2 regions of the Streptomyces sp. NPDC053367 genome follow, and region 2 is predicted to be linked to the other one. Evidence: riboswitches for the same ligand, from Rfam matches in the RefSeq annotation. Region 2 holds a riboswitch; the other holds the start of a gene.
What was found. Region 2 has a riboswitch for cobalamin ahead of ACIGXJ_RS02760 (prenyltransferase/squalene oxidase repeat-containing protein). Riboswitches for the same ligand answer to the same signal wherever they lie in the genome.
Positions count from the first base shown of each region.

Region 1: linked by a shared signal. The riboswitch ahead of ACIGXJ_RS06870 (energy-coupling factor ABC transporter permease) and the one ahead of ACIGXJ_RS02760 (prenyltransferase/squalene oxidase repeat-containing protein) in region 2 are both predicted to bind cobalamin.

Region 1 is NZ_JBITYN010000002.1:87,964-93,148, forward strand. It holds gene ACIGXJ_RS06855 (energy-coupling factor ABC transporter ATP-binding protein) at 60-944, opposite strand; gene cbiQ (cobalt ECF transporter T component CbiQ) at 941-1,690, opposite strand; gene ACIGXJ_RS06865 (energy-coupling factor ABC transporter substrate-binding protein) at 1,697-2,101, opposite strand; gene ACIGXJ_RS06870 (energy-coupling factor ABC transporter permease) at 2,098-2,787, opposite strand; cobalamin riboswitch at 2,817-3,004, opposite strand; gene ACIGXJ_RS06875 (GntR family transcriptional regulator) at 3,265-4,005, opposite strand; gene ACIGXJ_RS06880 (proline racemase family protein) at 4,096-5,100, opposite strand; gene ACIGXJ_RS06885 (dihydrodipicolinate synthase family protein) at 5,133-5,185, opposite strand, start outside.
Region 2 is NZ_JBITYN010000001.1:600,322-605,506, forward strand. It holds gene ACIGXJ_RS02750 (TetR family transcriptional regulator) at 1-593, shown strand, start outside; TPP riboswitch at 640-816, opposite strand; gene ACIGXJ_RS02755 (aminoglycoside phosphotransferase family protein) at 892-1,512, opposite strand; cobalamin riboswitch at 1,602-1,743, shown strand; gene ACIGXJ_RS02760 (prenyltransferase/squalene oxidase repeat-containing protein) at 1,829-3,076, shown strand; gene ACIGXJ_RS02765 (SCO2322 family protein) at 3,073-3,699, shown strand; gene ACIGXJ_RS02770 (energy-coupling factor transporter transmembrane component T) at 3,692-4,786, shown strand; gene ACIGXJ_RS02775 (ABC transporter ATP-binding protein) at 4,783-5,185, shown strand, end outside.

The DNA.
Region 1 (5,185 bases), on a different contig from region 2:
CTCAAGATCAGGCCGAGATGTCAGCCGTTGCACCAGGCCGTACACCCTGCTCCGGCGGCTCAGCCGCCCGTCGCCGGCCGGGGCGTGAGCGCGGCCAGTTCCTCCGGGGTCCGCGGCCCCGGCTGCGTCTCGTCCAGCAGGCCCTGGGCGCGCAGCAGTCCGGCCGCGGCGATGCCCCACGGCAGCCGCAGACCGGCCTGGGCGAGGAGGTCGGCGCGGGCCAGCGTCGCGGCGACGGGGCCGGTGCGGACCCCGGCCGGGGTGAGCAGCGCCGCGTCGTCGGCCCAGCGCAGCGCGAGGTCCACGTCATGGGTGGCCATCACCACCGTGGTGCCGCCCGCGCGCAGCCCGTCGAGCGTCTTCAGCAGCCGCTCCTGGCCGTCCGGGTCGAGCCCCGCGGTCGGCTCGTCGAGGATCAGCACCCGCGGCCGCATCGCCACCGCGCCCGCGATCGCGGTGCGCTTGCGCTGCCCGTACGACAGCAGGTGCGTGGGCCGGTCGGCCAGCGCGGTGATGTCCAGCGCGGCCAGCGCCTCCGTCACCCGCGCCCGCACCTCGGCGTCGGGCAGCCCGAGGTTCAGCGGCCCGAAGGACACGTCCTGCGCGACGGACGCGGCGAAGAGCTGGTCGTCGGGGTCCTGCACCACCAGCTGGACCGTCGTGCGCAGCCGGGTCAGCCCGTCACGGCTGTACGACACCGGCTCGCCCTCGACCGTGAGCCGCCCCGCACGCGGCCGCAGTCCGCCGCTCAGCAGCCGCATCAGGGTCGTCTTTCCGGTGCCGTTGCGGCCCAGCAGCGCCAGCGCCCGGCCCTCGCGCACCGCGAAGTCCAGGCCGTCGAGCACATCGGGGCCGTCCTCGTAGGCGAAGGACACGCCGTGCAGGGCGACGACGGGGGGCTCGCCGACGGCCCCGCTCAGGGCGTCGCGTACGGCCTCGCTCACGGCAGGACCCTTTCCAGGACGAAGGTGAGGACGGTGACGGCGGTCAGCAGCGCGACGGCGCCGGCCGTGAAGGGGACGGAGACACGGGCCTCGGGCACCAGCACCCGCAGGGTGCCGTCGTAGCCGCGCCCGGCGAGCCCCGACTGCAGCCGGGCCGCCCGGTCGAAGGAGCGCACGAACGCGGTCGCGCCGAGCCCGGCCAGCGAACGCCAGGTGGCGGCCCGGGTGGTGTGCCCGAGCCGCGCCGCCTGCGCCTCACGGATCCGCCGTACGGAGTCCAGGAGCAGGAAGCTCATCCGGTACGTCACCATCGCCACGTCCACGACGGGCGCCGGCACGCCGGCCCGCACCAGGCGCGGCAGCAGATCCGACATGGGCGTGGTGAAAGCGAACAGCAGCACACCGAGCGAGGCCGCCGAGGTCCGCAGCATCAGCTCCCCGGCCCGTACGGCGCCCCCGTCGGCGAGCGTGATCCAGCCGTCCGGCCCGCCGACCTGCACCAGCAGCGTCACCGCGCCGCTCGCGCAGAAGCCGAGCGGCACCCGGTACGCACGCCACAGCCTGAGGCCGGGCACACCCGCCGGCCCCAGCAGCACGACGAGGGCCGTGACCAGCACCAGGGCCGCGCCGGGCCACGGCGGCAGGGAGATCGCCAGCACGGTCAGGCCCAGACCGAGCACGGCCTTGTCCACGGGGTGGCGGTGGCGCCAGCGGCTGCTGTGCGCCGCCACGTCGATGGGCAGCACGCGTGCTCAGCCCTGCCCGGCGCCCGAGCGGCTGTCCGCGGCGGGGGTGTCCTCGCCGGATTCCCCCTCGGACCGATCCTTCGGGTCCTCCAGCCGCGCCCGCGCCCGCGCACGCTCCTCGCCCTGTCTGCGGCCGCGGCGCAGCCCGAAATAGTACGCGAGGACCCCCGCGCCGAGGGCCGCCTGGAGGGAGAACAGCGCCGACTCGATCTCCCCGGACGGCGGCTCGTACAGCGGCGAGAACCAGGGCTCGTAGCCGGGGTCGAGTTCGGTGACGGCCGTCTCCGCCTCGCCGTCGGAGCCGGTGAACGGCTGCTCCTTGTGGTCGCCGAGGCCCAGGGCGAGCGGCAGCACCGCGAGGGCGGCGACGAGCGCGAGCAGCAGCAGGTTGATCTTCGTGCCGCGCTTCACCGGGCCACCGCCTCGTCCTCGCGGTCGTCCACCAGCACGCCGAGCCGGGTCAGTTCGCCCTTGCTGGACTGGGCGAGCAACCGCATCACCAGCACGGTCAGCAGGCCCTCGCTGACCGCGAGCGGGATCTGCGTCACGGCGAAGATGGAGCCGAACTTGCCGAGCGCGCCCAGGAACCCGCTGCCCGGGTCGGGGAAGGCGAGCGCCAGCTGCACGCTGGTCACGCAGTACGTGGACAGGTCGGCCAGGAACGCCCCGAAGAACACGGCGACCATCAGCGGCACGTCGTAGCGGCGCAGCAGCCGGTAGACGCCGTATCCGACCCAGGGGCCCGCGATCGCCATGGAGAAGGCGTTGGCGCCGAGCGTGGTCAGGCCGCCGTGCGCCAGCAACAGGGCCTGGAACAGCAGGGTGATGGTGCCCAGGACGGTCATGATCGGCGGCCGGAACAGGATGGCGCCCAGCCCGGTCCCGGTGGGGTGGGAGCAACTCCCGGTCACCGAAGGCAGCTTGAGGGCGGACAGCACGAACGTGAAGGCTCCGGAGGCGCCGAGGAGCAGGGTGCTCTCCGGGTGCTCCCTGACCTCACGGGTGAGTGAGCGCACTCCGTGGACGACGAAGGGCGCGGACGCGACGCCCCAGGCGATCGCGTGCGCCGGAGGAAGAAAACCCTCGGCTATGTGCATGGCCCGGCAGACCCTCTCCAGCACCTCGTGGATGGTTGACACGCCTTGGCCGGTCTCCTGGCTGACGGGTACCACCGCCCGAACTCCGCCTTCCCGGGTCCGCGGACGGACCCAGTGGCTGCCCGTGAGGGCCGGAGCCGGACTTCCCGATCACAGTGGCGAGGGCCGCACCGGTTTCGCACCGGATTTCCCGTTCACCAAGGCGTGGTGACACTAGTGCCCTGACCGCGACGGTGACAAGCGGCCCCCGGGGGGCGCACAACGCCTCCGGCGGGCCTCCGCCGCGCCACCTCTGCGCCCCGGCGCATCCCGCCGGGGACGCCTCGTGATCATCGTCACTGCGCGCCGGCGCTCCCCGGGGTGCGTCGGGTGGCGCTGCCCGGGCCCTCGGACGGTCCGGGCGGGACCGACGCGAGGGGACGGCTCCAGCGGGAGGGCACGCGGCGCGCCCGGCCCCCGGCCCTCAGCCCTGATTCCTCAGGACACGGCCCCCAGGTCACGCCCCGCCGTCCCGGCGGTCTTCCGCGCCCGGGTCTGCTGCGCTGCGAGGGGCTTCTGCCCGCCCTCCGCCCACAGCGAGCGCACATGGCCGAGGTGGCGGCTCATGCAGCGCTCGGCACCCTCCGCGTCCCCGGCCGCCATCAGGTCGAGCAGCTCGATGTGCTCCTCGGCCGACGGGATCAGCCGGTCGCTCTCGTCCAGCGCGGTGAGCCCGTACAGCCGGGACCGCTTGCGCAGGTCCCCGACGGTCTCGACGAGCCGGTCGTTGCCGGCGAGCGCGAGAAGCGAGAGGTGGAACCGCCGGTCGGCCTCCAGGTAGCCGATCAGGTCGTGCGCGCGGGCCGCGGCGACGATCTGCTCGGCGACGGGCCGCAGCGCCTCGAGCTCCTCGCGGGAGGCACTGCGGGTGATCCGGCCGACCGTCGGGACCTCGATGAGCATACGGATCTCGCTGTACTGGTCGAGGTCGCGCTCGTCGACCTCGGTGACCCGGAACCCCTTGTTGCGCACCGGTTCGACCAGCCCCTCGCGGGCGAGGTCGAGCATGGCCTCGCGCACGGGCGTCGCGGAGATGCCGAAGTCCTCCGCGAGCCCGGGCGCCGAGTAGACCTGCCCGGGCTTGAGTTCACCGGAGATCAGCGCGGCACGCAGCGCGTGGGCGACCTGGTCGCGCAGCCGCTCGCGGGTGGTGGCGAGGTTGCGTTGGAGGTGCCCCATGGTGTTCCCTTCGTGCCGCTGCGGATCACCAGAGTACAATGTCACGTTGTTTTCGCGGCCCTTGTGCGGCAGTTGCGGCCGGCCGGGGCCTCACAGCAGGAACCCCGCGGGGAACGGGTCGTCCGGGTCGAGGAAGTACTGCGCCGTCCCCGTGATCCAGGCCCGCCCCGTGATCCGCGGCACCACCGCCGGCACCCCGCCCACCTCCGTCTCCTCCACCAGACGCCCGGTGAACCGGGTGCCGATGAACGACTCGTTGACGAAGTCCTGGTGCAGCGGCAGCTCCCCGCGCGCGTGCAACTGCGCCATCCGCGCCGACGTCCCCGTGCCGCAGGGCGAACGGTCGAACCAGCCCGGGTGGATGGCCATCGCGTGCCGGGAGTGCCGCGCGTCGGAGCCGGGGGCCGCGAGATACACGTGCTTGACCCCGGCGATCTCCGGCTGCGCCGGATGCACGGGCCGGTCCGGCGACGCGTTCACCGCCTCCATGACCGCCAGCCCCGCGGCCAGCAGGTCCTCCTTGCGGGTCCGGTCGAACGGCAGCCCCAGCGCGTCCAGTTCGACGAACACGTAGAAGTTCCCGCCGTACGCGAGGTCGTAGCGCACCGGCCCGTACCCGGGCACCTCCACCTTGCGGTCGAGCGCGACGCAGAAGGACGGCACGTTGGTGAGCGTGACCGACTTCGCGGCCCCGTCCTCGACGGTCACGTCCACGCTGACCAGTCCCGCCGGAGTGTCCAGCCGTACGGTGGTGACGGGCTCGGTGACCTGCACCATGCCGGTCTCCACCAGCACGGTCGCCACCCCGATGGTGCCGTGCCCGCACATCGGCAGCAGCCCGGAGACCTCGATGTACAGCACTCCGTAGTCGGCGTCCGGCCGGGTCGGCGGCTGCAGGATCGCCCCGCTCATCGCGGCGTGCCCGCGCGGCTCGTACATCAGCAGGGTGCGCAGATGGTCCAGGTGCTCGGCGAAGTGGCGGCGCCGCTCGGCCATGGTGGCACCGGGCACCACCCCGACACCGCCGGTGACGACCCGGGTGGGCATGCCCTCGGTGTGCGAGTCGACGGCGTGGAAGACATGACGCGTGCGCACGAACGCCCCTTTCGGTGGGCCGGATCGGTTTCTCAGCGGTGGCCGTCGGCGACGGCCTTCTCGGTGGCCGCGCGGATCTCGGCCT
Region 2 (5,185 bases):
AGGCCAGTGACGTACGACCGGCGTCCGCGCCGCTGACCGAACGGCAGCAGGCGCGCCGGCGCCGCATCCTGCACGCGACCGCGCAGCTGGCGAGCAGGGGCGGTTTCGACGCGGTGCAGATGCGGGAGGTGGCCGAGTCGTCCCAGGTCGCGCTGGGGACGCTGTACCGCTACTTCCCGTCCAAGGTGCATCTGCTGGTCGCCACGATGCAGGACCAGCTGGAGCACATGCACACCACGCTCAGGAAGAAGCCGCCGGCCGGCGACACGGCCGCCGAGCGCGTCGCCGAGACCCTGATGCGCGCCTTCCGCGGCCTCCAGCGCGAGCCCCATCTCGCCGACGCGATGGTCCGCGCCCTGACCTTCGCCGACCGCAGCGTGTCCCCCGAGGTGGACCAGGTCTCCCGCCAGACGACGGCGATCATCCTCGACGCGATGGGGCTGGAGTCCCCGAGCCCGGCCCAGCTCTCCGCCGTCCGCGTCATCGAGCACACCTGGCACTCGGCGCTGATCACCTGGCTGTCCGGCCGGGCCTCCATCGCCCAGGTCCGCATCGACATCGAGACGGCGTGCCGCCTGATCGACGACGTGTGAGCACGTAGAGGGCGGCTGGGCACGAAGAAGACCTACGACACGAAGAAGACCTACGAGACGGGTTCCCTTCGCCGGTATGACCCGGATCAGGTTCTGGGGGTCACCGTCGAGCCCGACTGCTGCTCTGCGGCCTCTCAGCCCGGACCGTCGACGTCGGCACCGGCGAAAGCGTTGCTTTCCGCCGAAGTCGGCTACTCCGGTTCGGACTCCCTCACTCGCCTCGTAGGCTGATTCCAGAATAAAACGCCCAGAACAGGATGGAACCCCCTGGGGGCAAGATTTTTACGGCAGCGACTTTTTACGTCAGCGACCGGATCAGTCGCTCCGCCTCCCCCAGGGCCGCCACCTCGGCCGGGCCCAGCGTCGGGTTGGCCGCCCGGCGGCGCGGGGCCTGGCGGAGTCCGGGCCCGGTCAGGCCGGGGTCGCCGGACAGCAGGGCGGACAGGCGGACAGCATCGCGCGGGCCGGGGCGGCCAACTCGGGGCCGGTCACCGCGGCCTGGGCGAGGATCACCGCGGACATCCCCCAGTCCAGCCCGGGTTCGCCGCCCTCGGTGTTCGACCAGTCGACGACCTGCGGTCCGCCGGGGGGTCAGGACGACGTAGTCCGGGTGGAGGCCGAGGTGGAGGACGCGGGTGCCGGGGCGGCGGCCCGGCAGGGCGTGCAGCGCGCGCAGCAGGTGCGCGAGCACGGCCCCCGCCTCGCCCGGCGCCAGGTCGCCCGCCGCGCAGGCCCGGAGCGTCGTCGGACCCGCCGGCCGCCGCATCACCGGGTCCGTGCGGGAGGAGTCGGCCAGGCACACCCGCGGCACCGGGCAGCCGTGGCCGCGGACGTACTCCATCACGGCGCCCTCGGCGAGCGCGTCGCCCCACCCTGCGCGGTCGCGCCGCAGCACCCGTTCCGCGTCGATCTCGTACACGTCGGCGCTGCGGCCGGAGCCCGGCAGTCTCCCCGGAGGTGCCGGCGCGGCCCGACCGTATCCGGGCCTGCGGGCTGGCCTCGGCCCGCCCCGTACGGGCCGGTACAGTGGCGGCGTCGTCATCACACCCGTACAGGGGGAAGCCGGTGCAATTCCGGCGCTGACCCGCAACCGTATGCCTGGCTGGACACCGCCCGGTGAGCCGGATCGCCCTGTCGGCCACGTGAAACGGCTCACGCACCGTCGAGGTCTACGGAGCCGAGCCGCCCGGGGTCGTCCCGCGCTGCCCGGTTCCCCCTAGGGGAGAGGCACCCGCATGAACGTCCGCCGCAGCGCCGCGGCCCTGGCCGCCGTCGTCGCCGTACTCGGCGGCGCCGCGCCCGCCTTCGCCGCCGGCCCCTCGCCCTCGCCGTCCGTGCGGCTGCCCGACGGTCTGTACGGCACCGGCGACCCGACGTACGACGGTGTATGGCGGCAGTCGCTGACGCTGCTCGCGCAGACCGAGCAGGGCGTGGACCCGGCGGACGAGGCCGTCGACTGGCTGGCCGGGCAGAGCTGCGCGAACGGCGCGTTCGCCGCCTTCCGCCCCGACCCGGCCCGACCCTGTGACGCCAGGACGATGGTCGACACCAACAGCACGGCCGTCGCCGTGCAGGCCCTCGCCGCGACCGGCGGCCACGAGGACGTGCCGCGCAAGGCGGTGGCCTGGCTGAAGTCGGTGCAGAACCAGGACGGCGGCTGGGGCTACACCCCGGGCAGCCCCAGCGACGCCAACTCCACCTCCGTCGTCGTGGGCGCCCTCGCCGCCGCCGGTCAGCAGCCCGGCGAGGTCGCCAAGGCCGGCAAGTCCCCCTACGACGCCCTCCTGAAGCTCGCCCTGCCGTGCACCGGCAAGGACGCGGGCGCCTTCGCCTACCAGCCCGACAAGAAGGGCGCCCTGGCCGCCAACGCCGACGCGACAGCCGCGGCCGTGATCGGCGCCTACGGCGAGCCCCTCGCCGGGCACAACGCCGCCGGCGACAACGTCGCCACCTCCTGCGAGAAGCCCACCGACCCGGAGCAGGCGGCCCACAACGGCGCCGCCTACCTCGCCAAGGCCATGGCCGAGGACAAGCACCTGATGTCCGCGATGCCCGGCGCCGAGAACCAGCCCGACTACGGCAACACCGCCGACGCGGTCGTCGCCCTCGCCGCGGCCGGCTTCGGCGAGCAGGCCACCGCCTCGGCACACTGGCTGGAGGCGAACGCCCTGAAGTGGGCGGAGCAGTCCGGCCCGGCCGCCTACGCGCAGCTCGTGTTCGCCGCCCAGGCCGGCGGCATCGACCCGCACGAGTTCGGCGGCGAGGACCTCCTCGCCCTCCTCAACGCCACCGGGCCCGCCCCGGACGCCGTGGACGAGGCCACCGGGAAGACGACCGACAAGGCGACCGGCAAGGCGACCGACGAGTCCGCCGAGGACGGCGACGACGACGGCGTCAGCGTCTGGTGGATCGTCGGCGTCGGTCTCGTCGGCGGTATCGGCATCGGCTTCCTGATCAGCGGCCGCAGGAAGCCCCGCGCATGACGCGCCGCCTCCTGCTCCCCTTCCTGGCCGCGCTCCTGCTCACGGGCGCGGCCACGGCCTCCGCCCACGCCGCCGGCTACCGCTACTGGTCCTTCTGGGACCGCGACGGTGCCCGCTGGGTCTACGCCACCCAGGGCCCGGCCACGGCCCGCCCGTCCGACGGGGACGTGCAGGGCTTCCGGTTCGCGGTCAGCGAGGACTCCCAGGACGCCGACCAGCCGCGCGGCAGCGCCGACTTCACGGCGATCTGCGCCGGCACCCCGGCGCGGCAGGGCACGAAACGCGTCGCCCTGGTCCTCGACTTCGGGACACCCGCCGACGCCCCCTCGGGCGAGGCCCCGCCGCGGGCCCGTACGGCGTGCGCCCGTGTCTCCCCGGACGCGACGACCGCCGAGGCCCTGGCGGCCGTGGCGAAACCCCTGCGCTACGACACCAACGCCCTGCTGTGCGCCATCTCGGGCTACCCGGAGCAGGGCTGCGGCGAGCAGGTGTCACGGGACACCGAGCCCACCCGGGCGAGGAAGGACACCGACGACGGCCCCTCCCTCGGTCTGATCGGCGGCGTCGCCGTGATCGTGCTGCTGGGCGCGGCCGGGATCCGGCAGGCACGCCGCCGTGCGTGACGGCACGCCGCTGCACCCCGGTGCGTGGTGGCTGTGGGCCCTCGGTCTGGGCACCGCGGCCACCCGCACCACCAACCCGCTGCTGCTCGGCCTGCTCGTCGCCGTCTCCGGTTACGTCGTCGCGGTGCGCCGCCCCGACGCCCCCTGGGCCCGCTCCTACGGCGCCTTCGTCCGGCTGGGCCTCGTGGTGCTGGCCGTCCGGCTGCTGTTCGCGTTCTTCCTCGGCTCGCCGATCCCCGGCACGCACGTCCTGCTGACCCTGCCCGAAGTGCCGCTGCCCGACTGGGCGCAGGGCATCCGCCTGGGTGGCCGGGTGACGGTCGAGGGCCTGGTGTTCGCCTTCTACGACGCCCTGCGGCTGGCCGCGCTGCTCGTCTGCGTCGGCGCCGCGAACGCCCTCGCCAACCCGTCGCGGCTGCTGAAGGCCCTGCCGGGCGCGCTGTACGAGACGGGCGTGGCCGTGGTCGTCGCCCTCACCTTCGCCCCGCATCTGATCACGGACGTGCGGCGGCTGCGCGCCGCCCGCCGCCTGCGCGGCCGCCCGGACCGGGGCGTGCGCGGTCTGCTGCACGTCGGACTGCCCGTCCTGGAGGGCGCGTTGGAGCGTTCCGTCGCGCTCGCCGCGGCGATGGACTCACGCGGGTACGGCCGTACGGTCCAGGTGCCCGCCGCGGTACGCCGTACGACGGCCGCGCTCACCGTGGCGGGCCTGCTGGGGGTGTGCGCGGGGACGTACGGGCTGCTGACCGCCGCGGGCGGCGTCTACGGGCTGCCGGTGCTGCTGGCCGGGCTCGCGGCGGCGGTCGCCGGGCTGTGGCTGGGCGGCCGCCGCACTCCGCGCACCCGCTACCGCCCGGACCGCTGGGACGTACGGGCCTGGCTGGTGGCGGCCTCGGGCGCGGGGGTCGCCGCGCTGCTGACGCTGGCGGCGAGCCGCGATCCCGGGGCGCTGAGGCCCGGCGTGGTCCCGCTGGTGGCGCCGGAGCTGCCGCTGTGGCCGGGCGCGGCCTGTCTGCTCGGCCTGCTGCCGGTGCTGGTCACCCCGCCCCCGAAATCCCTCAGGTCCGGTGAGGAGGAGCCGTCGTGATCCGTTTCGAGAATGTGTTCATCACGTACGAGGGCGCGGCCGAACCCTCCGTCCGCGGCGTCGACTTCGAGGTGCCGGAAGGCGAACTCGTCCTGCTGGCCGGTCCGTCGGGCGTGGGCAAGTCCACGGTCCTCGGCGCGGTCGGCGGCCTCGTCCCGCACTTCACCGGCGGCACCCTGCGGGGCCGGGTGACGGTCGCGGGCCGTGACACGCGCACGCACAAGCCGCGCGACCTCGCGGACGTGGTCGGCACGGTCGGCCAGGACCCGCTGTCCCACTTCGTGACCGACACGGTCGAGGAGGAACTCGCCTACGGCATGGAGTCGTTGGGCCTGCCGCCCGAGGTGATGCGCCGCCGGGTGGAGGAGACCCTGGACCTGCTGGGCCTGGCCGCCCTGC